Regions from separate parts of the Bradyrhizobium sp. USDA 10063 genome, predicted to be linked through region 2. Evidence: predicted binding sites of a transcription regulator. Region 2 holds the regulator's gene; each other region holds the start of a gene.
What was found. The regulator LexA, encoded in region 2, represses DNA repair genes until DNA is damaged. The targets are predictions, from matches to a motif close to TGTTCNNNNTGTGTTCNG.
Positions count from the first base shown of each region.

Region 1: ACVJGD_RS07625 (single-stranded DNA-binding protein) is a predicted target of LexA. The motif match lies at 7,054-7,071, and genes of this name have one in related genera.
Region 3: ACVJGD_RS35815 (ATP-dependent Clp protease adaptor ClpS) is a predicted target of LexA. The motif match lies at 5,937-5,954, and genes of this name have one in related genera.

Region 1 covers NZ_JBSSGP010000002.1:1,200,062-1,210,575, forward strand. Annotated here, with positions in the region: gene ACVJGD_RS07610 (hypothetical protein) at 1-17, shown strand, start outside; gene ACVJGD_RS07615 (autotransporter family protein) at 408-3,221, shown strand; partial or broken gene gyrA (DNA gyrase subunit A) at 3,263-5,999, opposite strand; gene ACVJGD_RS07625 (single-stranded DNA-binding protein) at 6,403-6,894, opposite strand; gene ACVJGD_RS07630 (outer membrane protein) at 7,334-8,089, shown strand; gene uvrA (excinuclease ABC subunit UvrA) at 8,401-10,514, shown strand, end outside.
Region 2 covers NZ_JBSSGP010000002.1:1,314,330-1,324,843, forward strand. Annotated here, with positions in the region: gene ACVJGD_RS08145 (hypothetical protein) at 177-368, shown strand; gene ACVJGD_RS08150 (c-type cytochrome) at 779-2,014, opposite strand; gene ACVJGD_RS08155 (HAD-IA family hydrolase) at 3,325-3,954, shown strand; gene ACVJGD_RS08160 (molybdopterin molybdotransferase MoeA) at 3,964-5,175, shown strand; gene lexA (transcriptional repressor LexA) at 5,377-6,078, shown strand; gene ACVJGD_RS08170 (hypothetical protein) at 6,371-6,796, shown strand; gene ACVJGD_RS08175 (hypothetical protein) at 6,950-7,171, shown strand; gene ACVJGD_RS08180 (ComEC/Rec2 family competence protein) at 7,180-9,468, opposite strand; partial or broken gene ACVJGD_RS08185 (MFS transporter) at 9,689-9,888, shown strand; gene ACVJGD_RS08190 (SPW repeat protein) at 10,035-10,397, opposite strand.
Region 3 covers NZ_JBSSGP010000002.1:7,164,008-7,174,521, forward strand. Annotated here, with positions in the region: partial or broken gene ACVJGD_RS35795 (AAA family ATPase) at 1-384, shown strand, start outside; gene ACVJGD_RS35800 (CYTH and CHAD domain-containing protein) at 500-2,005, shown strand; gene ACVJGD_RS35805 (DUF763 domain-containing protein) at 2,018-3,274, opposite strand; gene ACVJGD_RS35810 (alpha-ketoglutarate-dependent dioxygenase AlkB) at 3,479-4,054, opposite strand; gene ACVJGD_RS35815 (ATP-dependent Clp protease adaptor ClpS) at 4,178-5,905, opposite strand; gene ACVJGD_RS35820 (Tex family protein) at 6,226-8,550, shown strand; gene ACVJGD_RS35825 (hypothetical protein) at 8,742-9,350, shown strand; gene ACVJGD_RS35830 (response regulator transcription factor) at 9,552-10,244, shown strand.

The sequences.
Region 1 (10,514 bases), 110 kb from region 2:
CCGACCGCACCCCGTAGGAAAAGCCTCCCCCCCCTCCTCTTCACCGCAAGCGTGTGCCGTGCCCGCCGGATCGCCAACCGGCGGGCACAACCGCATTGCGGTGCTGCCATTGCGCAACACTCGCACTAATTGTATCGGCTCGCATTGCCCGACCACTACCGGACGTTGTAGAAGTTGGAGCATTGCAGTCGGAGGCATTGCCTTCCGCGCGCGTACTTAGCCGATCTCATGACCTGACCGGTATTTGCTCGACCCGCTATTCTGGGAGAGGGCTGATGCTTGGCTGCGTAGGTCACGGCCGCAACGGTGGTCGAAGGATCGTGCTTACTGCGTTGGTCCTGCGGAGCTCGGACCAGCACGGGGATAGGCGTTCGAACGCCGGGGACGCAGCCCCGCTTGAGGTCGCATTGGCGGCGATCGTCCTGTTCGGCATCGCGACGCTCGGTGCCGCACCAAACGCCCACGCGCAGGCATGCAACACAAACCCCGCCAATGGCGGCATCCTTCAGAGCGGCGGGACCTGTGTCGACAACAACCCTGTGACCACTGGCTTCGGAACGGCCGTCGACGCGTCGAACAGCGGCAATGTCAGCATGAACGGCCCTATCACGGCCAATGGCGGCGGCACGGGGATCAGCGCCACCACCAGCGCCACGGTCACGGCAAATGCCAACGTGACTGCGGCCGGCCTCGCCTTGAGCGCCGCCAGCGGCGGCACGATCATCGCCAACGGAATCACGTTGGGAAATACTGGCGGCGGCGCGATGGCGATGAGCGCCAACGGCGGGACGATCATCGCGAATGGCGTCACGGTCAATTGGCCAAACGGTTTTGGCGCGGCCCTGGTGGAAGCGACAAACGGCGGACTTGTCCAATTCACCCCTGGTTCGTCGGTCACCGTGCCCAGCGGTGGCTTCGGTACTGCGGTGTTCTTGTCCAATGGGGCGACGAGCGCCATCACGGCTGACGGCCTGACGGTAAACATTACCAGCGGATCGGGTGGAGAGAACGCCTTCAAGGCGCAGAATGGCGCAAGCATCAGCCTGACCAACAGCGCGATCAATAATTCGGTGTCGTCTTCGGGAGGTGGGGATTCCGGATTTTGGGCCACAGGCGCCGGGAGCACGATCACGGCAACCAACGTGAATCTCTCGGTGGGCGGCAGCGCCGGTGACTTCGGGGTGCGGGCGGACACGAACGGCAGCGTTGTGATGAGCGGCGGCTCGGTCACCGTCATCAACGGTGCGGGCGGGCTGCTGCAGAACGGCGGCACGGTCACCATGACCGGCACCGATGTGACGGCGTCCGGGAATGGCGGCAGCGGCTTCCTGTTCAACGGAGGCGGCGCCGCCAACACGCTGAATTACAGTGACGGCACGATCACGGCGAGCGATGCGTCCTTCTCCGTGCAAGGCGCCACGGCCAATATCGACCTCGTCAATGCAATCGCGACCGCGAACAACAATACCCTGCTCGCGACGAGCGCGTCGGGCAACACGACGTTCAACGCGCGGACATCGACCCTGCAAGGCGTGATCACGACCGATGCCAGCAGCACCAGCACGGTCAATCTGACGGATCGAACCATCTGGACGATGACCGGCAATTCGAACGCGACCAATGTCACCAACAACGACAGCCAGATCATCTACACGCCGCCGACGGGCGATACGACACAATTGTCGAGCTACAAGACGCTGACGGCGAACAACTACACTGGCGCAGGCGGTCTCATCGCGCTCAATACGTTTCTCGGCAGCGACGGCTCGCCGTCCGACCGGTTGATTATCAATGGTGGCACCGCAACCGGCTCCACCAATCTGAGGATCAGGAACACCAACGGTCCGGGCGACCAGACCACGGCCGACGGCATCCTCGTCGTGGATGCAGTCAACGGCGGCACCACCGCCCCCGGCGCGTTCTCGCTTGCCGGCCGGGTGCGCGGCGGCGCCTATGATTACTTCCTGTTCCGCGGCGACCTCACTGGCGGCTCACCGGATAGCTGGTTCCTGCGCTCGACGTTCCCGGTGTCGCCGGTGCCGCCGATAGGGCTAGCGCCGCCACCAACGTCGCCGGGTCTTCCAGGGCCGCCGGGGCCTCCCGGACCTCCGGGACCGCCGGCACCACCAGTCTTTCCACCGGCGCCCCCTGCGTTGGCTGTGCCGCCTCCGGTGTTGCCGACCGACCCGCCTCCCGGGGTCCTGCCGCCAGGCCTCTATCCGATCATCGGGCCGGAACTTGCGACGTATGGTGTCGTGCAACCCGCCGCCCGCCAGCTCGGACTGGCCACGCTCGGCACGCTCAATCAGCGGATTGGCGACACCATGACGTTCGCCAACGCGGCCGGCACAGGCACGGGATGGGGCCGGTCGGACTGGGGACGGTTCTTCGGCCAGCAGATCGATAACCATTATCAGGCCTTCGCCGATCCGCGCGCGAGCGGCTGGCTCGGCGGCGTCCAGGGCGGCGTCGATCTCTGGCGCGGCAGCTCGGCCCCCGGGCATCGCGATGCCGCCGGCGTCTATTTCGCCTACGGCCGGGCCGAGATGAACGTGGATGGTCTCATCACCAATCCGAGCGCGACCGCCTACATGCTGACACGGACCGGCACGGTTTCGCTCGATGCCTATACCTTCGGCGGCTACTGGACCCACTACGGTCCGACCGGCTGGTACATCGACGCGATCATGCAGGGCACGATCTACCGGGGCCTCGCGACCACGCGGTCCGCGCAACTGCCGGCCGATGGCTCTGGCTTCGCCTCGTCGCTGGAGTTCGGCTATCCGATCCCGCTGCCGCTTGGACCCGACTTCGTGCTGGAACCGCAGGCGCAGATCATCTGGCAGCAGATCACCTTCAACGACGCCAATGACGGTCTTGGCAATGTTGGTCTCGGTACGACATCAGGCCCGACCGGCCGGCTCGGCCTGCGCGGCAAATGGACCATCGAGGGCCACAACGGCGTGCTTTGGCAGCCCTATATAGGCGTGAATTTCTGGCGCGGCTGGGGAGCGCAGGCGACCACCAGCTTCGGCTTCGACCAGGTGCGGTTGCTCGACGAATCGACGCGAACCGAAGTCTTCGCCGGACTGACCGCCAAGCTCGACAACAGCGTCAGTCTCTACAGCCAGCTCGGCTATCAGTTCGTCATCGACAAGACCGCCGACAACAGCCGCCATGACGGCCTGCGTGACGATCTTGGTTTTCGCTGGAGCTGGTGAAGTTCGTAGCACGGGTGAAGCGAAGCGACCCGCGCTACTGATTACTGGCCGTTCCCGTTGCCGTTCTCGCCATTCTCGCTGTCGTCGCCGATATGCTCGACCGAAACGACATGCTCGTCGTCGGCCGTGTCGAACACGATGACGCCCTGGGTCGAGCGGCCGGCGATGCGGATGTCTCCGACGGGGCAGCGGATCAACTGGCCCTTGTCGGTCACCAGCATGATCTGGTCGGCCTCCTCGACCGGGAACGAAGCTACCAGCTTGCCGTTGCGGCTGTTGACGCTCATCGCGACAATGCCTTTGCCGCCGCGGCCGGTGGTGCGGTACTCGTAGGACGAGGTCCGCTTGCCGTAGCCGTTTTCGGACACCGTCAGCACCACCTGCTCCTGCGCCGACATATCGACATAGCGCTCCTGCGAGAGCTGGATCGCGCCCGTTGTCTCCTCGGCCTCGGTCTCCGCCGGCTCCTCGGCGGCCGCTTCGCCCGCGACCGCGCGGCGCATCTTCAGATAGGCCGAGCGTTCGTCCGAAGTCGTCTCGACATGGCGCAGGATCGCAAGCGAGATCAGCTTGTCGCCTTCGGCCAGCGAAATGCCGCGCACGCCCATCGAGGTGCGGCCGGTGAAGACGCGCACGTCGGTGACGGGGAAACGGATGCACTGGCCGCCGGCGGCGGTCAGCAGCACGTCGTCATGCTCGGTGCAGATCTGCACGTCGACGATCGCCTCGCCCTCCTCCAGCTTCATGGCGATGATGCCGGAACGGCGGACGTCGATGAAGTCGGACAGCTTGTTGCGGCGGACGTTGCCGCCTGTGGTGGCGAACATCACGTCGAGATTGCTCCAGGAGGATTCGTCCTCCGGCAGCGGCATGATGGTGGTAATGCGCTCGCCCTGCTCCAGCGGCAGGATGTTGATCAATGCCTTGCCGCGCGCGTTCGGTGCGGCCATCGGCAATCGCCAGACCTTCTCCTTGTAGACCTGGCCGCGCGAGGAGAAGAACAGGACCGGCGTGTGGGTGGAGGCCACGAACACGCGGCTGACGAAATCCTCGTCGCGGGTCTGCATGCCGGCCCGGCCCTTGCCGCCGCGGCGCTGGGCGCGATAGGTCGACAGCGGCACGCGCTTGACATAGCCGGCGTGCGACACGGTCACCACCATGTCCTCGCGCTGGATCAGGTCCTCGTCCTCCATTTCGCCTTCCTGCTCGACGATGACCGTCTTGCGCGGGGGTGGCGAACTCCGCCTTCACCTCGGCGAGCTCCGTCTTGACGATCGCCTGTACGCGGGCGCGCGAGCGCAGGATGTCGAGATAGTCGGAGATCTCGGCCGCGAGCTTGGTGAGTTCCTCGCCGATCTCGTCACGGCCGAGCGCGGTCAAGCGCTGCAGGCGGAGATCGAGGATTTCTCTCGCCTGCTCCAGCGAAAGGCGGATGGTGCCGTCCGGGTTGATCCGGTGGCGCGGATCGTCGATCAGCGTGAGCATGTCCTCGACGTCCCGCGCCGGCCAGTCGCGCGACATCAGGGTTTCGCGCGCGGCCGCCGGATTCGGCGAGGTGCGGATCACGCGGATGACCTCGTCGATATTGGCAACGGCGATGGCCAGACCGACCTGGAGGTGGGCGCGGTCGCGCGCTTTGCCGAGCAGATATTTGGTTCGCCGGGTCACCACCTGTTCGCGGAAGGCGACGAAGATGGTCAGCAGATCCTTCAGGTTCATCTGCTGCGGGCGGCCGGAATCGAGCGCCAGGATGTTGGCCGGGAAGTTGGTCTGCAGCGGCGTGAAGCGGTAGAGCTGATTCAGCACCACGTCCGGCATCGCCTCGCGCTTCAGTTCGATCACGACGCGGAAACCTTCGCGGTCGGACTCGTCGCGCAGGTCGGCAATACCCTCGATCTTCTTCTCGCGGATGAGCTCGCCGATCCGCTCGACCATGTTCGCCTTGTTAACCTGGTACGGGATCTCCGTGATGATGATCGCCTCGCGATCCTTGCGCAGGGTGTCGATCGCGACCTTGCCGCGCATCACGATCGAGCCGCGGCCGAGATGATAGGATGAGCGGATCCCCTGCCGGCCGAGGATGATGCCGCCGGTGGGGAAATCCGGTCCCGGAATGATGTTGATGAGTTCGTCGATGGTGAGCGCCGGGTTGTCGATCAGCGCCACACAGGCGTCGACGACCTCGCCGAGATTGTGCGGCGGGATATTGGTGGCCATGCCGACGGCGATGCCGCCCGCGCCATTGACCAGCAGATTCGGAAACCGCGTCGGCAGGACCGACGGCTCCTGCTCGGTGTTGTCGTAGTTGGGCTGGAAGTCGACCGTGTCCTTCTCGATATCCGCCAGCACGGCCTCTGCCGCCCGGGTCAGGCGCGCTTCGGTGTATCGATAGGCGGCCGGCGGGTCACCATCGACCGAGCCGAAATTGCCCTGGCCGTCGATCAGCGGCACGCGCATCGAAAAATCCTGCGCCATGCGCACCATGGCGTCGTAGATCGACTGGTCGCCGTGCGGGTGATACTTACCGATGACGTCGCCGACCACGCGCGCGGACTTGACGTACTTCTTATCCGGCGTGTGCCCCTGGTCGTACATCGAATACAGGATGCGGCGGTGGACGGGCTTCAGCCCGTCGCGCGCATCGGGGAGCGCCCGCGCCACGATCACGCTCATGGCGTAATCGAGGTAGGACTTCCTCATCTCGTCGAGGATGGAAACGGGACGAATGTCTGAGGGCTCCGGCGGCTCGCCGGGCTTGTCGTCTTCGGGGTCTGCCAAAGGGGGAATCCGGGTCGGTTCTACTGGGGAATCATATAGCGTATCGGCGGCCCGATAACCACCCCGGAACGGGTCCCGGCGACCGGTTTTTCCCTTCGTTTTTTCATAGACTTACGGGGTTGACGCGCGCTCCGCGGGAACCCCGTCTCGGAGCGAAGCAAGGGCGCGTCGGAGGCAAAGGCCGTGACCGCGGGCCGCGTTGGAGCGCCACTGCGGTTAGCTCGATTTCCTCACGATTCACATTAGCCGAGACCGCAAGGATGCTCGCCGCGCTTGATCACGCGGCATCAATGGCTTGATGAGGTTATCTGCAGTCATTCAAGAGGATAAGTTCATCCCATCCCTCAATCACGGAAGGGAATTTTCTTATCCTCACGACGCCCTCCAAGGGTGCTCCCGTCGATCAGAACGGAATGTCGTCATCCATGTCGCTGTTGCGGGCGCCGGCCGGCACCGCGCGGCGTGGCGCGGAACTGGAAGGCCCGCTGCCCCCGAAATCTCCGCCGCCACCGCCCATGTCGTCGGAGAAGCTGCCGCCACCGCCCCTGCCGTCCAGCATCGTGAGGTTGGAGTTGAAGCCCTGCAGCACCACTTCGGTCGAGTATTTCTCGACCCCGCTCTGATCGGTCCATTTGCGGGTCTGAAGCTGGCCCTCGATATACACCTTGGCGCCCTTCTTCAGATATTGCTCGGCGACCTTGGCGAGCCCCTCATTGAAGATGACGACGCGATGCCACTCGGTTTTTTCCTTGCGCTCGCCGGTGGCCCGGTCGCGCCAGGTCTCGGAGGTCGCGACGCTCAGATTGGCGATCGGACGACCGTCCTGGGTCCGCCGGATTTCCGGATCCTTGCCGAGATTGCCCACCAGAATGACCTTGTTCACACTTCCCGCCATCGCCGCTCTCCACTCAATCACTGGGCCGGCCGGTTGCACGGCCGCCACGTTCAGTCTTCGCTAACCACATCTTACATCGCTGCCGGACCCTATACGCCCGCCGGCGCAGCCATTCCCGTCCATCCCGCGGTTATCCACATATAGCACCAACCGCGCCATTGTTCCAGTTTTGTTCCGCACAACCTGACGTAATCATGGCAATATCGTGGCCTAAATTTGGTGCGGCGGGAATGGAACCCGAAATCGATCTCCGGGTTCCCGAAAATAACAAGCAAATCATTAACTTATGTTATCCGCACTTCGCCGTTAAGTGTTGCCTTTCGGCGACGGTATTTCCGGTTGAATCGGGGTATATGCCTAAAACGACGGCGCGGCGCTCGCGTCCTTATACCGTAACGCTTCGGGACCAATTGAAGCGAACAAAGGCTGGAGAGCTACGATGAAGAAGTTTTTGCTTGGAACGGTTGCCTTGGTTGCGCTGGCTGCGCCAGCGTCGGCTGCCGATCTTGCCGCGCGCCCTTATACCAAGGCACCGCCGGCGCCCGTCGCCGTCGTTTATGACTGGAGCGGGTTCTATATCGGCGGCAACGGCGGCTGGGGAACGAGCCGCACGTGCTGGGACGTCATCGGCTTCGGCGATGGCTGCCACGACGCGGACGGCGGCACGGCTGGTGGTCAGATCGGCTATCGCTGGCAGACCGGCACGTGGGTGTTCGGCGTCGAAGGTCAGGGCAACTGGGCCGATTTCAAGGGCAGCAACATCAGCCTGCTGACGGGCATCGACACCAACGAGTCGAGGATCGACGCCTTCGGCCTGCTGACCGGCCAGATCGGCTATGCCGCCAACAACGTGCTGTTCTACGTCAAGGGCGGTGCGGCCGTGACCGGAAATCGCTACCGCGTCCTCGACACCGCCACTGGTTTCCCGATCACCAACGACGTCAACGACACCCGTTGGGGTGCCGTGGTTGGCGCCGGCGTCGAATTCGGCTTCGCGCCGAACTGGTCGGTCGGCGTCGAGTACGACCACATCTTCCTGGGCGATCGTTCCTACGACTTCATCAATAACGGCTTCGCCGGCCCGGTCGGCACGCTCTTCACCACCGAGAATGTCAGTCAGGACGTCGACATGGTCACCGTCCGCGTGAACTACAAGTTCGGCTTCGGTGGCGCCCCACTCGTCGGGCGGTACTGATCTCGCGATCGGATATCAATCTTAGAAAAGGCCGGCCTTGCGCCGGCCTTTTTGTTTTTTGAGCCGTCTACTTCCGAGCCGTTCATCCGGGAAGCTCCGGTCGCGCGAGCGCGCTCTTGCTGCCAGCTACTGCCAAAGCTGCACGAAAAAAAATACGACCAGAAACAAATCGTTGATGATTCGTCCTAGGCACTGGAAATCATCGCGCGTTCTTCCTATGTTCCAGCATCACCCCATCGGCGCCGTGGTACGGATTTCCGACGACGCGCGCCCGTAACGTGGCGCGCTTACAAGCGCCTGGAATTGCCGATATGGATGAAGTGCTCAGGGCGAAGCGCCAACAACCCGCCGGCTCCTCAACGCGTGCCATCACCATCCGCGGCGCGCGGGAGCACAACCTCAAGAACATCGACGTCGAGATTCCTCGCGACAAGCTCGTCGTGTTCACCGGCCTGTCCGGCTCCGGCAAGTCCTCGCTCGCCTTCGACACCATCTATGCCGAGGGCCAGCGCCGCTATGTCGAATCGCTTTCGGCCTATGCCCGCCAGTTCCTGGAGATGATGCAGAAGCCGGATGTCGACCAGATCGACGGCCTGTCGCCCGCCATCTCCATCGAGCAGAAGACCACCTCGAAGAACCCGCGCTCCACCGTCGGCACCGTCACCGAGATCTACGACTATATGCGCCTACTCTGGGCCCGCGTCGGCGTGCCCTATTCGCCGGCCACGGGGCTGCCGATCGAGAGCCAGACCGTCTCGCAGATGGTCGACCGCGTGCTGGCGCTGCCCGAAGGCACCCGCCTCTATCTGCTGGCGCCGGTCGTTCGCGGCCGCAAGGGCGAGTACCGGAAGGAGCTCGCCGAATATCTCAAGAAGGGCTTTCAGCGCGTCAAGATCGACGGCACCTTCCATGAGCTCGCCGAAGCGCCGAGCCTCGACAAGAAGTTTCCGCACGACATCGACGTCGTCGTCGACCGCATCGTGGTGCGCCCCGACATTGGCCAGCGGCTCGCGGAAAGTTTTGAGACCGCGCTGAAGCTCGCCGAAGGTCTCGCCGTGATCGAATTCGCCGATGCGCCGGCGGCGGCACCCGCCGAGGAAAAGAAGAAGACCGCCAAGATCCACGACAAGAGCGGGCCTGAGCGGATACTGTTCTCGGAAAAGTTCGCCTGTCCGGTCTCCGGCTTCACCATTCCCGAGATCGAGCCGCGGTTGTTCTCGTTCAACAATCCCTATGGCGCCTGCCCCGCCTGCGGCGGCCTCGGCGTCGAGCAGCATGTCGACGAGGACCTCGTCATTCCCGACAAGGATCTGTCCCTGCGCAAGGGTGCGATCGCGCCGTGGGCAAAGTCCTCCTCGCCCTATTACCTGCAGACGCTGACCGCGCTCGGCAAGCATTACAAGTTCACGCTCGACACCAAGTGGAAGGACCTGGCCAAGAAAACGAGAGACGCGATCCTGCACGGCTCCGGCGATGACGAGATCAAGTTCTCCTACGAGGACGGGGTCCGCGCCTACGACACCAAGAAGCCGTTCGAGGGCGTGATCACCAACATCAACCGCCGCTACCGCGAGACCGAGAGCGAGTGGGCGCGCGAGGAGCTAGCGAAGTATTTCACCGACATCCCCTGCGCCGCCTGCAACGGCTATCGCCTCAAGCCGGAAGCGCTGTGCGTCAAGATCGGTGGCAAGCATATCGGCGAGATCGCCGACCTCTCGGTGAGGCGAGCCGGCGAGTGGTTCGAGACCGTGCCGGAGGCGCTGAACGCGCAGCAGAACGAGATCGCCGCCCGCGTCTTGAAGGAGATCCGCGAGCGGCTGACCTTCCTGCTCGACGTCGGCCTCAACTATCTCACGCTGTCCCGCTCCTCCGGCACCTTGTCCGGCGGCGAAAGCCAGCGCATCCGCCTGGCTTCCCAGATCGGCTCGGGGCTCACAGGCGTGCTCTATGTGCTGGACGAGCCCTCGATCGGCCTGCACCAGCGCGACAATGCGCGGCTGTTGGATACGCTGAAGCGGCTGCGCGATCTCGGCAACACCGTGGTGGTGGTCGAGCATGACGAGGACGCGATCCGATTGGCCGATTACGTGCTCGACATCGGCCCCGGCGCCGGCATGCATGGCGGCCACATCGTCGCCCAGGGCACGCCATCAGACATCATGCGCAATCCGAAATCGCTGACCGGCAAATATCTCACCGGCGAGCTTTCGGTGCCGATCCCCGATCGGCGGCCGCCGAACCATCGCCGCACCATCAAGGTCGTCAACGCCCGCGGCAACAATCTGAAGAACGTCACGGCGGAGATTCCGCTGGGGCTGTTCACCTGCATCACCGGCGTCTCCGGTGGCGGCAAGTCGACGCTCCTGATCGACACGCTCTACAAGGCGATCGCACGCAAGCTCAACAATGCGAGCGAAGCCGCCGC
Region 2 (10,514 bases):
TATTATATCTTTCTTTAAATACAGCATTTTAGATCACCAAAGATATCAACCACATAGATAGAAGCGATGCGCGATTTATCCGGCGCTTCCAATTTAAATAGAGCTTGTCAAAATCATTTAAAACTGATTTATTAAACAGCTCGATATTAAAAACTTTTTGGTTGGGACCACTTGTCATGGACGAGAGAATTGACCGTTTGCGCGCCCATCAAAAGAACATTGAACGCTATCAGCGCCTGCTCAAGACCGAGCTGACCGATGTTGAAATGCATTACCTCGAAAAGCGTCTGTCCGAAGAGCGTTTCGTGATGGCCGTTCTGAGCGCCGACCATCAGCGAAGCATCGATCTTCCCGACGCGCTGCAATAGGGGCGAAATCCAATTCCAACGAGCATTGGAGAACGGAGGGTGTGTCATGCGAAATCAAGACCGCGTTTCCGATAGCTACCTCGCCCTCACCGCGGCGGGATTTACCTTGCTCTGCTCAAGCCTCCTGGCTTTTGCCTTCCTTTGACCTTAAGGGCCCGAAGCTTGCGGAGCGGGCACGGCGCATGCTTACGAAACGCGACTGTGCCGAGAGTCCGCTATGGCTCATAAGCGCCGTTTTGGCGGCCAAGCCGTCACTTCCCGTCTCCCCGGCGCAGCAGACGTTGTTGACCGGCTGTTGGCAGGTCTTTGCTACCCGCCACGGCAATGGCAACCGCCAGAGAAAAAAGCGCGCGACGTGTCCATGTGAGAGCGTTCGTCGTACCGCAATCTCCACATGTCCCATCAAGCATCTATCTCTTTGTCGCGCGCTCGAGAAATTGCACCAGTGCGGCGCGGTCCTGTGCCGAGCCAATGCGCTGCTCGGGCATCTTGGTGCCCGGGGTGTAGGCCGAAGGTCCGATCTCGAACAATCTGGAAACCGTCTCCGGCGTCCAGACAATATCGAGGCGCTTGAGTGCTTCGGAAAAATTATAGCCCGGCACGGTTGCGATCCGTCGGCCGAAGATGCCGGACAGAGTTGGGCCCGCCCTGTTGGCTTGCTCGGCGCCAAGGGTATGGCAGGCGATACAGGCACGAAACACCTCCGCACCATGGTCGCCGGCATAGGCGGCCAGCGGATCTCCCGTGGTCTCCAGGAGAAGTGGATCGACGGGATCTCCCGTCACCACGTTCCAGCGGCGGATGATGTTGTCCGCGCCACCGGTGAGCAGGGTGCGGCCATCAGGCATAAACGCGACCGACCAGACCGGCAGCTCGGGACCGGCCAGTTTGCGCGCCAGAGTGCGCGTCTTGCGATCGATCACGGCGACCGATCCGCCAACGCTCGCGGCAGCCACCAGCGCGCCGTCTGGCGAGATCGCAATCGAGGTCACTGGTCTCGGGCCGGCTGCGATTTCACCGGCAGCCGCGCCGGCTCCCGTCAGAAAATATAGCTTACCATCAGCGCCGCCGGTCGCGATTTCGCCATTGCTGCCGATTGCCACGGCGTTGAGCGGGCTCGGCATTGCAACAACGGTCGGCGTTTCGCCGGCGAACGGCCAGATGCGCACGCTCTGATCGTAGCTCACGCTGACCACGGTGCGACCGTCGGGGGCGAATGCAACGCCATTGACGTTCTGGGTGTGACCTTCGAGCACACGCGCCGCACCGCCCGCGAGCGGCCACAACCGAACCGTATGATCCCACGACGCGGAAGCCAGTGTTGTGCCGTCGGGCGACAGCGCGAGCGCGGCGATGGGCGCCGTATGGCCTTCCAAAACTGAATCGGGCTCCGCCTGGCCGGGACTCCAGATTGCAATGCGCCCGTCGGCGCCTGCTGTCGCGGCGTGCCCGCCCCCCAGCAGCACGACTGCATTGACGGCGTCGGCATGGAACCGCAGCACCTGTTCGGCCGCAATGCGCGTCAGCGACCAGCGGATTGCGGTTGAATCAAAGCTTCCTGAGATCGCGGTTTGTCCGTCGGACGAAATCGCCAATGCCCGCACCGGCCCGCCATGGCCGCGCAACTGCGCGCAGGCGGTAGTCATCCCCAGAGGCAGAATTACCAACAAGGCAGCGCACGTCAAAAACGCAGGGGCGCATTTTGCGAGGTGGAGCATTCGCGGCAATCGTGTCCTCCATTCGCACCGCCCTCGGCGCGCCTGTCGGCCGCGCGCCAGACCCTTCGACGACCGCAAGCGTCAAAAGCTCACGCCGTCGCATACCCGCTCCCAAGCATCAGAAAGGCACTTTAACCCCTCGATCGGAGCTTCGGGAAGAGGCCGAGGGGCGTGAACATACGCCATTCTATGCCGGCATGCGGCGCGAGTGGCGCGCCAAAACCTCCGCTGTCATTCCGGGGCGCGACGAAGTCGCGAGCTATGATGTGCAATTGCACATCAGAGAATCCATTGGGCCACAAGCGCAAGCGGTGAAATGGATTCCGGGCTCGATGCTGACGCATCGCCCCGGAATGACAGCCCCGTCATTGCGAGCGGAGCGAAGCAATCCATGTCTCCGCTTGTGGCGCTGTGGATTGCTTCGCGTCGCTCGCAATGACGATGTGGTTAGTTTGGGTGCGACAAATCAACCCGACGGGCAAATCACCAAAAGTCTGTCCAGACTATCAGCGAAAAATATTCCGCTTTCGCCGTCGGGCAAATCAGTGATTTAACTCCGCGCGTCTCACCCAGATGAGGGGCGGATCGCGATCGTCACGAACGTTGCGGTGAGATGCGGTGGACGCGGCTGTTGCGACAGACGAACGCAACATCCGCGGACGGCGAAGTCGTGTGGTTCTGGCGCCCCGACGCTGGCGCTAAGTTTTTTGCGCAAACAAAATTTGCGCGAGAGATGACGGTGGCAAGAAAGCCCGGTCACCGGGAAGAGCACGAAGTAAGCCGTAAACCACTGCGCAGGGAAAGCCGGAGTTGCTTCGGTTGACCTGTGGTCCTACCCCCGTGCTTTTTGTTGCACGGGGCCCACGGGTGCAACCGGCACCCGGCTTTCCCTGCGCCCTCTGATTGATGAGAGGGTGAAACGGTACGCAAACCTCGGGCGCAAAGCGCCGCGAGAACGCGAACTCACATCCTCTCCGCTGTTTGAATCCGAATCTCACCCCACGTCGTCCCGGCCTTGCGCGCCGCGGCGAAGCCCTTGGCGTAGCCGGGACCCGGGACCCATAGCCACAGGATGTCGTGATGTGCTCCGCTGTAACCGCTTGTGCTCACGCAACAACGCCTCGCTGTGGTTACGGGTCCCTGCTTTCCAGGGACGACAGCGGTGTGCGTGACCGTTGCCGACGGTTGCCATTGACGACATTGCCGTGGTCGCAGGATTTTCGTACACCACCGTCGTCATGACCCAACCGTCCCTCTCCCCCGGCTCCGCCGACGTCCTGTTGTTCGATCTCGGCCGCGTCGTGCTCGATATCGATTTCGGCAAGGTGATGACCATCTGGGCCGGCCATGCCGGCTGCGAGCCCGCCGAGCTCGCCGCCCGCTTTGTCATGGACGAGAGTTACAGGCATCACGAGGTCGGCAAGATCGATGACGCCGCCTTCTTCGCAAGCCTGCGGCAGTCGCTCGGCATCGAAATCTCCGACGCCCAGTTCCTGGAAGGCTGGAACGCGATCTTCGCCGGCGAGATGCCAGGAATCGCCGAGCACCTGGCGCGCGCCAAGGTGCGCCTGCCGCTCTATGCTTTCTCGAACACCAATCCGCCCCATATCGAGCATTTCTCGACAGCCTATTCGGACGTGCTCGGCCACTTCCGCCAGATATTCTTCTCGTCGACGATCGGGTTTCGGAAACCCGATGCGGAAGCCTATGATTACGTGGTGAAGGCGATCGGCGTGCCGGCCTCGCGCATCGTGTTCTTCGACGATTCCGCCGAGAACATCCGCGGCGCACGAGCGGCAGGCCTTAACGCCATTCACGTCACATCGTCAGATGATGTGACGAACGCGCTTCTCGCACTCGGAATTTAGGAGTTGCCCGTGGCCCTGATGCCGGTCGCCGATGCGCTAGCCGCTGTTCTCGCCGGCGTGGAACCGTTGACGGAAGAGATGGTCGCGCTCGATGCTGCCTGTCACCGCACCCTCGCGCATGACGTCGCAGCGAGGCGCACGCAGCCGCCACTGGCGATGTCAGCGATGGATGGCTATGCGGTGCGCTCAGCCGATGCCGCCGATCTCAGCGCGCGGCTGAAGGTGATCGGCGAAGTCGCCGCGGGCCGGCCGTTCGATCGGGAACTTGGCCGGCGCGAAGCGGCGCGGATCTTCACCGGTGGCGTCATTCCCGCTGGCGCCGATGCCGTCGTGATCCAGGAAGACACCAGGGTCGACGGCGATCACATCACCATCACCGAGGCCGCCATCGCCGGGCGGCATATCCGGCCCGCCGGGATCGATTTCCGCGAAGGCGACGTGCTGCTTCAGCGCGGCAGCCGGCTGACCGACCGCGCGCTGTCGCTGGCGGCGTCGATGAACTATCCGGAACTCGCGGTGCGGCGCCGGCCAAAGGTCGCCGTGCTCGCGACCGGCGACGAACTGGTGATGCCGGGCAGCTCGCCGGGTCCGGGCCAGATCGTCTATTCCAACGGCTATGCGCTGCGGGCGCTGGCCCGCGCGGAAGGCGCCGAAACGATCGATCTGGGGGTCGCCGCGGACACGGTTGCCGCCACCACCGAAGGCATCCGCCGCGCGCATGCCGCGGGCGCCGATATCCTCGTCACCACCGGCGGCGCCTCGGTCGGCGACCATGACCTCGTGAAACCGTCGCTCGAGGCCGAGGGTGTCACCATGGCGTTCTGGAAGATCGCGATGCGGCCGGGCAAGCCGATGATGCATGGCCGGCTCGGCGCGATGCGGGTGATCGGCCTGCCCGGCAATCCGGTGTCGTCCTATGTCTGCGCCTACCTGTTCCTGGTGCCGTTGATTCGGGCCCTGCTCGGCCGCTCGGCGATCCATCACGTCAGGAAAAGCGCCCTGCTCGGCCGCGATCTCGCCGCCAACGATCAGCGCGAAGACTATCTTCGTGCGCTGCTCGAAGAGCGCGCCGACGGCACGCTGATCGCAACGCCGGTCACCCGGCAGGACAGTTCGCTGCTCGGGAATCTCACTGCGGCGCAGGCACTTGTGATCCGTCCGCCATTCGCGCCGGCGGCGCCGAAAGGCGCCCCCTGCGACATTCTCCGATTGCCTGAATGAAGCCGCGACCAGCACGTACGGGAGCATTTCCAATCGCGTTCACCTGAAATTAAGTGGTTGCGGAACACATATCGAACATATAGTGTCCGTTCATGATTTGTTTCGAAACTCGCTGTCTACGAATGGGAGTGCGTGGCTCCCGAGATCAGCTCTTCTCAAGTCTCGGATCGAACGACGCTACCAACCGGGGGAATGCTCGCGATGCTTACGCGCAAACAGTATGAACTTCTGCGTTTCATCAACGAACGGCTGAAAGAGGCCGGTGTGCCTCCTTCCTTCGACGAGATGAAGGACGCACTCGACCTGCGCTCGAAGTCCGGCATCCACCGCCTGATCACGGCGCTGGAGGAACGGGGCTTCATCCGTCGCCTGCCGAACCGCGCCCGCGCGATCGAGGTGATCAAGCTGCCCGAGCTCTCGGCGGCCGGCAACGGCCGCCGCGGGTTCACGCCGAGCGTCATCGAAGGCACGCTCGGCAAGCGCACGAGCAGCACGGCCGTGGCCGAGGACGATGGCAACCGTCCCGTCGCGGTCCCCGTGATGGGCCGGATCGCGGCGGGTACGCCGATCGAGGCGCTGCAGACCCGCAGCCACACGATCAGCGTGCCGCCCGACATGCTCGGCTCCGGCGAGCACTACGCGCTCGAGGTGCGTGGCGATTCCATGGTGGAGGCCGGAATCCTCGACGGCGACATGGCGCTGATCCAGCGCAACGAGACCGCCAACACCGGCGACATCGTGGTGGCGCTGATCGATGAGGAGGAAGCTACGCTGAAGCGCTTCCGTCGCCGCGGCGCCTCGATCGCACTCGAGCCTGCCAATGCCGCCTACGAAGTCCGCATCCTGCCGCCGAACCGGGTGCGGATCCAGGGCAAGCTGATCGGGCTTTATCGCAAGTATTGAGCGTCCGGCACAGCAGCCCGTCTGGTACTTGGGTGGGTACTTTGTTCATGCGAGACGCTGACAAGAACGACTTAGAATGATTAGAATATGAGTCCCGGTAGTTCGCCGCCGGGGCTATTCTGTGCGAGGCAACGTACGGCAGCGCCTCGCTATCGTGTTTGTGAACGGACACAAGGCGTGGGCCGTACAAATGCCAAGAACGAAGCAGAGGCTTATAAGTTATCGTCCACTCTGATAGAGGCCTGCGCCTCTCCCAGGCCCGGGTCGGCTATCTCGAATGAGGAGCAATCCGATGTGTGACTATAGCCTGCATGCCGTGGCGACGCGTCCCGCCCAGGTTGGAGAGACGCTCATCACCACCACCTTCCGCGGCACCTCGACCCGCGGCTTCGCTTCGGAAAGCGATCCGACGGTCGCGGTCTGCATGCTTCCCGGGACCGAACTCGCGTTCGCTGACAACGTCCGTTACGACAATCGCTGGATTTGGACCAAGACGACCGGCTTCCGCGTCGGCAAGTTCAACCAGATCGATCCGCATATTCGGGATCGTCACCACGACGCTATCGAATTCCCCGATGGCAGCCATGTATTGGTGACCCAGCTCTGCGAAGGGCAGCGGGCGACCGTGCTGCAACTGCCCGTGACGCATCATGTTGTCGAGCCGGCGCAGAAGGTGGTCGAGCAGCGCCCGGCGCCGAACCCGCTGTTCATGGGCTGACGGCCTCGCGCAGCGTGCGCCGCCGGTTTCGGCCGGCGGAACGTTGCCGCGAGCGACAAGCAAAGTGTTTTGAGCGGCCCCGGAGGGCACATCCGGGGGCGCGTGTGATTTTGTGTTGAACGAGTGCTTCATTTCGCCGAGGGGGCGTGATCGGTGGTCACCAAGATCACATGGCAAAGAGCCGGACGCGTGGCCGAGCCGGGCCGGTACATGTTCAGGTTCGGCTGGCTCACCGTGGCAGCGGAAGATCTTGCCATCTGGGAGCGATATCCGGATGCGACCTTTACGCTCGTTCAAATGCCTTCGCGTTCAGGCAGCCCGGACGAGTTTCGACTCGGCGCGTTCGAGTTGCCGGCCAGCGCCGGCGGAGATTGACGGGGCGCTCAGTCTTCTGGCTGCAGGTCGGATTCGGACGGGGTCGCATCGATCGCGCGCGGCGCAGGTGCTCCCTGGATTCGGATCGTGGTCTCGGGCTCGCCTTCGCCTGACATCGCGGGGGACCACGGCCGGTCGAGGCCGGCGGGCCTGACCGCGTCGATGACGAAGCCGTTCCGGTTCCGCCGCAGCGTCAGCCCGCCCTGCCGCCGCAGGCGCTCGGCATCGATGACCGCCGCGGTGCAGCCCTGCGGAACGGGCCTTGCCGTCACGATCAGCACCGCCCGCTCGCAATCGTCCGCAAGCGCCTCAGCGCGCTGCGTGAGGGCAATGAACGCGCCGCCCGCTGCAGGGCTCACGCAGCCGCCCTCATCGCACGACACACCCTCGGTGAGCGAGGGATCGCTTGCGGCCCGGGCATCGGCGTCGGCAGCCAGCCACTCCTTCGCGAGGAACGCGTCCTTCGCGGTCCGCATCAGGTGCAGTCGCCCGTCACCGCCGCGCACGGCGACATGGCGGCCGTCGCCGGAAATCAGGATGTCCGGTTGGGGCGCCCTCACCGCCCAGACCACCGCAATGAGAAGCACGGCCGCGCCGACGAAGCGCAGCGGCGTGCGCAACAGCCCGAGCAGGATGATGCCGAGGCTCGCGGCGATCAGAGGGCCGATCCCGAACGCACCAATGCGGCCGACCGCGCCCGGCAACGCGGCGACCCATTGCGCGACCACGATCATCCAGTCGATGCCGGTGCCCATGATCGCCCAGAACACGCCGTCGAAGCCGAACGGCATCGCCAAGAGGCCAAGCAGCCCTGCCGGCATCACCAGCGCCGACACCACCGGCATCGCCGCGAGATTGGCGAGCACGCCAAAGGGTGCCACCCGGTGAAAGTGGAAGGCGGCATAGGGCGTGGTCGCAAGCCCCGCCACCAGCGACGCCAGCAGCAGCATCGCGACCTCCCGCCCACCCCACAGCGCAATCCGCGCGGTCGTAGAATGATCGGGAGCGGCGAACAGATGCGGCATGCCGATCTGCACCAGCGCCACCAGCCCGAGGGTGGCCGCAAACGACATCTGGAAGCTCGGATGCACCAGCGCTTCCGGCGCGATCACGAGCACGATCATGGCCGCGACCGCGAGCGTCCGGAACGTGACCGCGCGGCGGTCGACCATGACCGCGATCAGCACCACTGCCGTCATGAAAAACGAGCGCTGCGTCGCGACCTCGGCCCCCGACAGCAGCAGATAGAAGGCGGCCGCCACAAGCGCGGCGGCGGCGGACCATTTCTTGATTGGAAAGCCCACGGTGAGCACCGGGAACAGCGCAAGCAACGCGCGGACCGCGAAGAAGACCACGCCCGCGACCACGGCCATGTGGTAGCCCGAGATCGACAGCACGTGGCCGAGCCCCGAGACGAACATCGCGTCATTCACCGGCTCGGAGATTGCGTCGCGCCGGCCGGTCAGGAGCGCGGTCGCGATCGCGCGATTGTCGCCCTCGAGCACGTTGCGGATGCGCGCGTCGATCGCATCGCGCATGCCCTGCATGAACGCCGCATAGCGCAGCGCAAATCCGCGGCCTTCCGGCGGCGCCGTCGTCTTGATCGCGCCGAGTACGAAACCGGAGGCGCCGATGCCCTGGAAATAGAGATCGCGGCCGAAATCATAGCTGCCGGGCCGTAAAGGCGAGAGCGGCGGCTGCAGCCGCGCCTTCAATTCGACGAAGCTGCCGACTTCAGGGGCGGTGCCCTTCTTCACCGAAAGCCTGATACGCTCGAGCTTCGGCGCGCCGCGCTGGCTTTCGATGCTCGCCACCCGCAGCACGAAACGATCGGTCCGCTCTCGGATGTCGCGCGTCTCGACAAATCCGGTGAGCGAGACCGAAAACAGCGGCCGCGCCAGCACGCCATGCGCGACCCGCGCGGTTCGCCAGGTAGCAACCGCAAAGCCCGCAGCAACAGCGGCAATCATGACGGCGACGACGAACGCCTGCCGCCGCCTGAGCAGGAATGCGAGAATGCACAGCGCGATCGCGACGATCACCGCGACCGACAGCACCGGTTCATGGTCGGCGGCGAAGTAAAGCGCGATGCCGCTGCCGAACGCGACCGGCACCCAAGGCAGAAGCCGCCCGGCGCCCGCTTCGGCACGGGCCCATTGGCGCAATGTCTCGATGATCGGGGGCCAGGCGCCGACGCTGATCGGGGCATACCCACCCGCCGACGCGATCGCCTCGCGTGGCGGCCAGGTGCCGGCATAGCCGCGCCTGCCGCCCGGCGTCCTGCCCTCGTCCGACATCCTGCGCCCTGGACTACCCCTGTTTCTGCGAAACTACCGGAAGCAGGTATCCGCGGGATAGCGGAACAGATGCGAACATCCTGCCGGAGCGCTCCCAATCCCGGCACCGGCTTCTTCCGTCGGCCTCAAGCCCGATTGAGCCGAAAGTCTCGTAAGGCTGCAGTCCCATTGAGGATTGGACTGCGGTCGCGCCTCCGCCCGTACAGATGGGAAAGAGGCTTATCACATCGGCAACGGCTGGGGCGGCGGCTTGGTGCCGTTGTCACCTCGGCGGCTTTCGCCGCCACCGGCAGCGTCGGCTACGCGCTGATCTGTCCGATCCTAGTTCCGGCGGTCTGCTTCGTGCTCGCCGTTTTCCTGATGCCGGAGACGCGCAAGACCAGCATCTGGGAACCGGTCGAACCGAGAACCGCATCGTGACAGGATAGCTTCGCCGCGGGACCACCAAGTCCCGCGGCGGGGCAGTCCACTTTCCGGCAAGAGCGCGCCGACGTTTCTCGGGGACGACGCACGTCGCCCCCGCCGCCGCGTAGCGGTCGGACCAATGGCTCGGCCAACCTACCTTCTCAGCCGGCTCGGTGATGCCAGCGATCGTGCCACCAGGTGGTGAATTCACGATCCGTCAGCAGCTCCCAGCCTGCAAGAAGAATTACCAGTACGCCCGACAGCACGCTGCTTACCGTTGCCGCGACCTGCTCGTAGCCGACCGTCCAAGGTGCAACCAGCAGAGCCAGTCCGAGGAGCATCTCTCCCCATTCCTCCAGATAGGATGGAATGACAAATGCCTCGACGGCAAACAGGATGACAGCCAACCCAAGCGCGATGGTGATCCAGACGGCCGCCCCGGCGAAGCCCAGGGCAAAGGGCGACCCGACCAGCCACACACCCACCAACAAGCTGGCAACGTCCTGCCAGTGTTGAATGCGCATGACACTCACCTCCCCTCTCACATGGATATGGTGGGGGTGCCGTTGGAAAGATATCCGTCCGACCTGCGCTGTGTTGCCGCTGCCAGTGCTCCGGGGCCGCTCTCCAATCCCGGCGGC
Region 3 (10,514 bases), 5.8 Mb from region 2:
GCCCTATCTGCCGGAGGCGCACGAGCAGAATCGGAGCGTGGTTCGTATCCTCGCAAACGTGGCGGAGGGATACGCCGAGAGCGGCTATTTTGTTCTCCTGGATGGCATTGTCGGGCCGTGGTTCCTGGAGCACTTCCGCTCACTCAGGGTCGCTCTGCACTACATCGTTCTTAGGCCGCCGCTCGAGATCGCCATCCAACGCTGCCGCGCACGCGGAGGCGACACGCTGACTGATGCAGAGCAGATCGCGGCGATGCATCAACAATTCTGCTCGTTAGGAGATCTCGAACGGCATGTACTCCAAACCGAGGGTTATGACCCGGAGCTGACCGCGCGTGAGGTGAGCAGGCCGTGCAGAGCGGCGCGTTCCGATTGCCGAGATGATGGGACGGCGCGCGGAACTGGAATAATGAATGGCGGCCCCGCGGCACTCTTCAGCGTCCTTGGGCGTTGTACAGTCAGGGCTTGAGCAGCCCGACAAGAGCAGCGCGGAGGAAGGATGGCTGTCGAGACGGAACTGAAATTCCGCGTCGCCACGCGCAACCTCAGATATCTGACCGGCTGGCGCCTTCCCGGTGGAAAAATGGGTGAGCGATCGGACAGCGATCTTGTCTCGACCTATTTCGATACCGGGAAACACAAGCTGAGGCGCCACGGCCTGACGCTTCGCGTGCGGCAAAACGGCGACACGAACATCCAGACGATCAAGGCGGCGAACGGCGCGCAGCTTGGCCGAGGCGAATGGGAAGCCAAGATCAAGAACCGCACGCCGGACCTTCGTGAAGCCGATGGCAGTCCGCTCGAGCCGCTCGCCTCAAGGAAGCTGCGCCGCAAGCTCAAGCCCGTCTTCAAGACATCGGTTCACCGCACCACCGTTCCGGTCCGAACCAGAAGGAGCGAGATCGAACTCGCCGTCGATCGGGGCAGCATCGTCGCGGGACACCGCGCCAGCCCCATCGAGGAACTCGAACTCGAGCTGAAAAGCGGCAGGCTGGCCGATCTGTTCCGCGTTGCCAGAGTGGTCGAGCAACGGTCCGGAGCCGAGCTCGACTTGCGGTCAAAAGCGGAGCGTGGCTACGGCCTCGCGTGCGGTAGCGAGGAGCAGGTCGTTTTCGCCGAGCCGATCGAGTTGGAGGCCGGCATGACGGCGAGCGAGGCGTTCCGGGTCGTCGCCCGCGGGACGGTTCGTCATTTCTCCGGAAATGCGGATGCGGTCCGCAATCTTGACCCGGAAGGCGTTCACCAGATGCGAGTGGGACTTCGCCGGCTCCGCGCGGCGATCTCGCTGTTTTCGAAGGTGCTGCCGCACGCCGGGACCGGAGCCGTCGAGCGTGAGCTGAAGTGGCTCACGGGTGAGCTTGCGCCTGCGCGCGAAATCGACGTGTTTATCACGGAGCAGGTCGAGCCGATTACGCACGACCGCGCGCTGAGCCGCGGCGGCAAGGCGATCAAGGACGAGATCGATGGCAAGCGCGTCCGCGCCTTCGCGCGGGCGAGGAGGGCGGTGAACTCGGAGCGGTTCCGCGGGCTGCTGGTCGATACGCTGGAGTGGATCGAGTCGAAGCCGTCCCCGCTAACCGGGCACATGGACGTTCCGATCGAAAAATTTGCGGCCAATGTCTTGCACCGCCGTACCAGGAAGGCGCGCAAGCAAGGCCAGCATCTTGATCGCCTGTCTCCGCGGGCACGGCACAAGCTCCGGATCAGGATCAAGAAGATCAGGTATGCTGTGGATTTCTTCGAGGGGCTCTTTCCGGCCAGGCGCGAGCAAAAGAGGCTTAAGCGCCTGTCCAGCCATCTCAAGAAGATCCAGGATGCGCTCGGCGCGCTCAACGATTTTGTTGCGCACCGGAAGATGGCGCTCGCGGCGGCGCTGCAGGCGCCGCGCCGGAACGGGCGGGCCCGTGCACTCGCGGCCGGCGTAGTGGTTGGCCGGGAAGACAAGGCGGTCAGGCCGCTGATGAAGACCGCTCTCAAGGAGGCGCGACGGCTGCAAGTGGTGTGAAGCCGGCGGCGTCTACTTCGATTTGCCGACCATCACGCGAGCGCCGCCGGCAACATCCGCTTCCCATCCGAACACGGAGCGCCCGCCGAGCGCAGGCGATCGGTTGCGCTCTTGCGCGACGAACGCATCGAACGAGGGGCCGGTTGCGGTTCGCTCCAGCAGGCGCGCCTGATTGTCGAGGCGCTTCAACGCCTGCATCTCCTCGTCGCGGCCGAGGCTCGCCTGCTGCACGGCCGATTTCAACACGCGGATGGTCTCATCATAGACCTTGATCGGCACCGGATAGGGATGGCGGTCCTTGCCGCCATGGGCGAGCGAAAACCGCGCGGGATCCTTGAACCGGTAGGGCGCGCCGTGGACGACCTCGGCGACCATCGCGAGCGACTGCACGGTGCGCGCGCCGACGCCCGGCGTCAGCAGCAATTCCGGAAAATCGCGCGGGCCGCATTCGGCGGCCGCCGCCAGTGTGCCATGCAGGCGGCGCGTGAACACGTCGCTGGCGCGCACGTCGTGATGCGCGGGCATGATCAGGTGTGGCAGCTCCGGTTGCGGGTCCGGCTGCTTCGACAGCGCGGCATACTCGCGCGCGATGCCGTCGGGTCCGAGTGCGCAGAGGAGATCGAGCTGCGCCGAGCGCGACCGTTCGGCGCGGTGGTCGGTCAGGTTGATGATCTCGCCCTGCGCGGGACCATCGATGGCGCTGTGCGGCTCGTCGACGAAGCTCTTCAGGTTTTCGGAATGCCAGTGATAGCGGCGCGCCTGGCGCTTGTCGCCGTTAATGCCCTGCTGCACGACGGTCCACTTTCCGTCCTCGGTGACGAAGAAGCCATGCAAATAAAGCTCAAAACCGTCCTGGACGGCGGCGCTGTCGACCTTGGCCACCAGCCGACTGGCGCGCGTCAGCGCCGCGCCATCGAAGCCGGTGCGTTCGCCGAGCGCGGTCAATTCGTCTGGCGTGCGACGCGAATTGCTGCCACGGCCGCCGCAGACATAGATGCCGAGCTCGCCCTGCAGCGGCGCGAGCCCGCGCTTCAATGCGCCGATCACGGACGTGGTGATGCCCGAGGAATGCCAGTCCATCCCCATGACGGCACCGAAGGATTGGAACCAGAACGGATGGGCGAGCCGCTGCAGGAATTCCTCGCGGCCGTAATGGTGGACAATCGCCTGCGTGATGATCGAACCCAGCGTGGACATGCGCTGGCCCAGCCACGCGGGCACGCGCCCGCTATGGAGCGGAAGGTCGGCGCTGCCGGTTCGTCGTGCCATGGGGCTCCCGATGCTGAATCAGGCAGAGTGTAGCAGCTTACTTCACCTCTCCCATAGGGAGAGGTTGCGCCCAACGGGTCGCGCCAAAGGCGCGCCCGATGACAGGCTCCGGCGCGGGTGAGGGGATCTGCTCTATCGAGGGACCGGGACCCCTCACCCGGCGCCGCGCGCCGACCTCTCCCTATGGGAGAGGTAAAGTGCCGCTCAGTCGCGCATCGTGCGCAAGGTGATGGAGTAGCGCGGCGCTTCGACGGCTGGGATGCTGTGCTCCCAGACCTGCCGTGCGGCGCCGGAGAGCAGGTAGATCGAGCGAGGCTGCGCCTCCAACGTGAAACGCTCCCACTTGTCGCCGGCCGGGCGGCGGAAGCGGAACTTGCATGGTGATCCCAGCGACAGCCCGAAGATCCGGTCGAACTGCGGCTTGTCGCGGTGCCAGCCGATGCCGACGCCGGTGTCGTATTCGGTGCAGAGCACCTGGGCGACTTCGGTCTGTGGCCCGCCGAAGGCCTCGACCCGCTCGATCACGGGGCCAAGCCAGTCCGGGATGACATTGGCTTCGCGCAGCCGACGCTCCGTGTAATCATAGCGGAAGCCGAACGAGGCTACGCGCCGCTTGCCCTGATATTGCCCGAACTGGAACGGTTGCAGCGGAAGCGCCGCGATGCGCGCGATCAGTTCCTGCTCGACTTCAGGCAAAATGAAATCGGCGGCATAGCGCAATCCCTCCGGTGCGGCGGGCACGGAGGAATTGTCGGCAAACAAAGCAAGCTGCTCGGTCAAGCCGGCGGTCCTTATCTCGGCATAGCAGGGTCGGTCCTTGATATAGGGCGGAACAGCGCGGCGTGAAGGGGCCGCCGATCGCATCGCCGGACCAGGTGCGGCGGCCCTTCACGCGGGCGCGCGTCACTCCGCAGCCATTTCCTGCGCACCGCCGAGCAATTTGACATTGAGCCGGCCGCCGGCAAACAGCATGTCGTCGAGCGCCTCGTCGATGTCGGCTGATATCAGCGACATGCCGCCGTCGCGCGCGATGCTGGCCTGCGCGAGGCGCCGCATCAGCTCCTTGATGAAGGCGGCGCTGACGCCCTCCGTGCGTCGCACCGCTTCATCGACGATGCTTTCATCAAGCGGCAGGTTCCTGCCATAGAGCCGCACGAGCTTGCCGCGGCCGATCGCATCCGGCAGCGGCACCTCGATCGCCTGGTCGATGCGGCCGGGACGGCCGGCCAGCGCGCTTTCGAGCTCTTCCGGCCGGTTGGTGGTGAGCACGAACAGGATGTCGGCGTCCTCCTTCAACCCGTCCATCTCGTTGAGCAGCTTGTTGAGCAGCGATTCCTCGCACGGGCCCATCAGCTCGCGGTCGCTGGCGATCAGGTCGACGTCTTCGATCACGACCATCGTCGGCTGCAGCAGGCGTGCCAGATTCATATAGGATTCGAGCAGCCCGATCTGCTCGGCGGTGATGATCAGTGTCGTATGTCCCGGCAGGTTGGTGGCGAGATAGCGGATGGTGTGAGTCTTGCCGGTGCCCGGCGGCCCATAGAGCAAGATGCCCTTGCGCGTCGACTGGCCAAGCCGGCGCAGCGCGTCGCGGTTGCCAACAAAGTTCAGAACGTTGCGTTCAAGCAGTCTTAGCGTCGGTTCGGGCAGGATAACGGCCTCGCGATCGACCGGCGGTAACCGGTGCACCGTTACTCCCCTTGAACGTCCGCGATACTCGGCTCCGCCGTCGAGCGAAAGAATCTTGCCGCGATAGGACCGCGCTGCCTGCACCGCTTGCTCGAGCTCCGAAAAGCAGCTCTGGACGAAGGCGTCGCCGGCTGCGCCGGTCGGCACCGCGATCTCGATGCGGATCGCGTCCTCGTTACGGGACTCGCGATAAATGGACAGCAGCACCGCGTAGCGAAGCTCGCCGGCGCGGCACAGCCACAATCCGTTGTTAAGACATTTCACCGCCGCCGGCTCGCCGACATCGACTTCATAATATTGCGGCGGCGCGATCACCGGCGCATTGCGCCCGTCGTTCATCAATCCTGCAAAAGTCAGCGTCTCGTAGCGATATTCTTCGTGAACGCCGAAGAAGTGGATCGGTGAGGAGAGCAATCGATCCAGCGCGGCCTGAACGTCCGCACGCATATGACCTGGAAAGCCGCGCGCCCGCGTCACGAGCTGGTTGCGGGGAATGCCGGCAAAATGCCAATCAACGGCGACGTATGTGTATCTGAATTCCTCGCCCTGCAATTTTTCGGATGCATCCCTTGCCGCGAGCAGGCAGTCGCTGCAGAGACAGGCGATCTTGTCGTCGAGCTGCACTTCCTGCACCGGCGGGGGCGCGCCGCACAAATCGCAGGGTCCGGTGGTCCTCACCGCTTCGCTGGTAATCTGAAGACGATGACCGGCCGCATTGATGCGCTGTTGCGCGGTTTTCCATAGCGCGGCCGCGACGCGGGACGGATAGGGGCCGCAGGTAGCGCTACCCTGCTGGTCGATCTCGGCCGCGAACACGATCGCCTCCCGTTCCGACTTGCCGAACACGGCGCGCAAGAGTTCTCTGACGAACTCCCGGGGCGTCTCATCATCATTGTGGAAGACAAATTGAAACGATTCGGCGCCAGTATACCCGTCGTCCATGAAATGCCTCATTCGCGCAACTTAAGATCGAAAGAACAAAGAAAGAACATCATGAAACCAGATGCGCGTCAAGCCGGCCAAATCAAAAAATGCCGAGAGGCTTCGCCACGGACGTCAACAGGAAGTGCCGCGCAACGCTTTGCATTCGACACATCTTCGGCAGATTGACGGCGCACAGACTGCGGACACCGATTCGCTCGCGCGACTGTGCTTGTGAACTGCCTCTCGCCGCGGCTTGATCAGATCGGCGGGCATGGTCCATAAGCGGCGTCCTCGCGACCGGCGGTTCGGTTGCTTCGGAAGTGGTTCAGGGGAATTGCGTGGCAAAGATTCATCAGCAGATTGCGCAGGAGCTTGGCGTGCGCGAGCAGCAGGTCGAGGCGGCCGTCACGTTGCTCGACGGCGGCGCCACGGTGCCGTTCATTGCCCGCTACCGCAAGGAATTGACCGGCGCGCTCGATGACGCGCAGTTGCGCACGTTGGAAGAACGGCTGACCTATCTGCGCGAGCTGGAGGAGCGCCGCACCGCGATCCTCAATTCGATCCGCGAGCAGGGCAAGCTCGACGCCGCGCTCGAAGCGCAGATCATGGCCGCCGACAACAAGGCGCGCCTGGAGGACATCTATCTTCCCTACAAGCCGAAGCGCCGCACCAAGGCCGAAATCGCCAAGGAGGCCGGGCTCGAACCTCTGTCCGAGCTGTTGCTGACGCAGCCGCAGCATGATCCGAAGACCCAGGCGAAGACCTTCGTCGACGCCGAGAAGGGCGTGGTCGACACCGCCGCAGCGCTCGAAGGCGCGCGCGCGATCCTGGTCGAGCGCTTCGACGAGGATGCCGATCTGATCGGCGCGCTGCGCGAGGAGGTGTGGGCGAACGCGCGCATGGTCTCGGCCGTGCGCAAGGGCAAGAAGACCGAAGGCGAGAAGTTCAAGGACTATTTCGACTTCAGCGAGCCGCTGCACAAGCTGCCGTCGCACCGCATCCTGGCCCTGTTCCGCGGCGAGAAGGAGGAGATTCTCGACCTGCAGATGCAGCCGGAGGCGGAGCCGCCGGCGGCCGGCGTGCCCAGCGCCTATGAATTGAAGATCATGAAGCGTTTCGGCATTTCGGATCTCGGCCGCGCTGGCGACAAATGGCTGATCGAAACCGTGCGCTGGGCGTGGCGCACCAAGATCCAGGTGCATCTCAACATCGATCTGCGCATGCGGCTATGGACCGCGGCGGAGACCGAAGGCGTGCGGGTGTTCGCCTCCAACCTGCGCGATCTCTTGCTCGCGGCGCCGGCCGGCGCGCGTGTGACGATGGGGCTCGATCCCGGCTATCGCACCGGCGTCAAGGTCGCCGTCGTCGATGCGACTGGCAAGGTGCTGGCGACCACCGCGGTCTATCCGCACGAGCCGCAGCGGCAGTGGGACGAGGCGCTGGCGATCCTCGGCAAGCTCGCGATCCAGCATCGCGTCGACCTGATCGCGATCGGCAACGGCACCGCCTCGCGCGAGACCGATAAGCTCGCGACCGAACTGGTGAAGCGCCTGCCGGATCTGAAGATGACGAAGATCGTCGTCTCCGAGGCCGGCGCTTCCGTTTATTCGGCCTCGGCCTATGCGTCCGAGGAACTGCCCGGGCTAGACGTCACCATGCGCGGCGCGGTGTCGATCGCGCGGCGCCTGCAGGATCCGCTTGCCGAGCTCGTGAAGATCGATCCCAAGGCGATCGGCGTCGGCCAGTATCAGCACGATCTCGGCGAGAGCAAGCTCGCACGCTCGCTCGATGCCGTGGTCGAAGACTGCGTCAATGCCGTCGGCGTCGATGTCAACACCGCCTCCGTCCCGCTGTTGTCGCGGGTGTCGGGCATCGGGCCGGGGCTCGCGCAAAGCATCGTGCAGCATCGCGACTCGAACGGCCTGTTCAAGTCGCGCAAGGCGCTGAAGGAGGTGCCGCGGCTGGGGCCGAAGGCGTTCGAGCAATGCGCCGGCTTCCTGCGCATCAATGACGGCGAGGATCCGCTCGATGCCTCGGGCGTGCACCCGGAGGCCTATCCGGTGGTGCGCCGGATTCTCGCGGCGAGCAAGAGCGACATCAAGGCGCTGATCGGCAACAGCGAGATCGTGCGCCAGTTGAAGCCGCAGTCGTTCGTCGATGAGACCTTCGGTCTTCCGACGGTCACTGACATTCTGCGCGAACTGGAGAAGCCCGGCCGCGATCCCCGTCCGGCGTTCAAGGCCGCGGTGTTCAAGGAGGGCGTCGAGGAGATCAAGCACCTCAAGGTGGGCATGATCCTCGAGGGCACAGTCACCAATGTTGCCGCCTTCGGCGCCTTCGTCGATATCGGCGTGCACCAGGACGGGCTGGTGCATATCTCGGCGATGTCCAAGAACTTCATCAAGGATCCGCGCGAGGTCGTCAAACCCGGCGACATCGTCAAGGTCAAGGTGATGGAGGTCGAAGTCGCCCGCAAGCGCATCGGGCTGACGCTGCGGCTCGACGACGAGACCGGCAAGAAGGACTCGAAAGGCTCATCTCGTGACAGTTCTCGCGGGCCGATGACGTCGTCCGCTCCCCGCAAGCCCGGGGCGCAATCCGGCGGCGCCTTTGCCGACGCCTTCCGCCGCGCCAGCGAGAAGAACGGCAAGCCATTGCGGTAGTGCTTGATCCGGCTCCCGCGAGAGCGGGAGAGATTCCGTCGCTCGCCTTTATCAGGATCAGGCACGGAAACTAACTTCCGTGTCAGAATCTGTCACCTTTGTCAGTTGAAGTCGAAGGAGCGTTTAGCTCTCCTGATCCTCATCTTGTTGCGACGTGATGCGTCGCTGCAATTCAACCATGGAGGAATCGGATGAAGAGCAAGCTCGTCAATGGCCTCATCGCAGGTGCGCTCACGACCGCGCTTGCGCTGGCATCGCCGGCCTTCGCTCGCAGTGGCTTCGGGGGCGGTGGCTTTCACGGCGGCGGCGGCGGCATGGGCGGAGGCTTCCGCGGCGGTGGCTTCGGAGGCGGGATGCATGCCGTGGGTGGAGGAGCGCGTGTCGGCGGCATGGGCGGAGGGATGCGTGTCGGCGGCATGGGCGGAGGAGCGCGCTTCGGCGGGATGGGCGGGGGTCCGCGCTTCGGCGGGATGGGCGGGGGTCCGCGTTTCGGCGGAGTGGCCGCGGGTCCGCGTTTCGCCGCCATCGGCGGAGGTCCGCGTTTTGTGGGCGGGCGGTTTGCCGGTACACGGTTCGCGCATGCTGCATTCTCGCCGCGCTTCTCGGGCGCTGCCTTTCGAGGCGCCGCCTTTCGGCATGGCTTCCATCATCGCTTCGTCCGTCACCGCTTCAATCGCTTTGCGTTCATCGGCGTGCCCTTCGCCTACGCTTCCTACGGCGGCTACTACGACGACTGCTGGCGCCGGGTGTGGACGGGATATGGGCTGCAGTGGGTCAATGTCTGCGGTTACGACTACTAGCTGCCGAACTTCGGTGTGATGGTCGCGGCACGGCACCTTCCGGCGAAGCCACGCCGGGTCGGCCTTGGGCGACCGTCACATTCATGTGAGCCGCCCTGCGCAACCATCGGCGTACGATAGGCGTCTCTGACAAAGCCAGCTCCGCGACGTCCTGTTCCGCGGAACGTCGCGCGCTCTTGGCCAGTCATTCGGAAGAACACCATGACGGCAGGTCATCGCCGCATTCTGGTCGTCGAGGACGACCCGGAAACCGCCGGCCAGCTCGCCGAGCAGCTCACGAGCAGCGGCTATGAGGTGGATCTGGCCGCGAGCGGCGGCGAGGCCTTGCGCCGCGGCGCGTCTTGCGACCATGCCGTGATCACGATCGACCGCATGCTTCCCGACATCGACGGCATCACGGTCATGCGTCAGTTGCGCGACGGTGGCGTCGCTGCCCCCTTCCTGATCATCAGCGCGCTCGGCGAGGTCGATGACCGCGTGCGCGGCCTGCGCGCCGGCGGCGACGATTACCTGGTCAAGCCTTTCTCCTTTGTCGAATTGCTGGCGCGGCTGGAAGCGCTCGGCCGGCGTAGCGAGACCATCGCCAAGGACACCATCCTGCGGGTCGGCGATCTCGCGATCGACCTGATCTCGCGCACCGCCAACCGCCGCGGCAAGGACCTTCCGCTGCTTCCCAAGGAATTCCAGCTTCTGGAGTATCTGGTCCGCAACGAGGGCCGTGTCGTCTCCCGCGCGATGCTGCTGCAGCATGTGTGGGATCTTCACTTCGATCCCTCGACCAATATCATCGACGTCTATGTCGGACGCGTGCGTCGCAAGGTCGACGATCAGCAGGCCTATCCGCTGATCCATACGGTCCGCGGCATGGGATACTGTCTCCGTGCTCCTGGCTGATACACTGAGGTCAACGACCTTCAGGCTGGCGCTGATCGCGATCGCGACCTTTGGCGTGATCGCCTCCGCTATCTTCATCTATGTCTATCTGTCTACCGCCTCTTTCGTGCGCGGCCGATCGGATCAGGCCATCAGGGACGAATATTCCGATTTGCGCGGCGCCTACGAGCGATCGGGACGCGAGGGGCTGATCGAGCTGATCCGAAATCGGATAGCCGACAGCAGTTCTGCAGACGATGTCTATCTTCTCGTGGATTCTGCCTCGGCCGT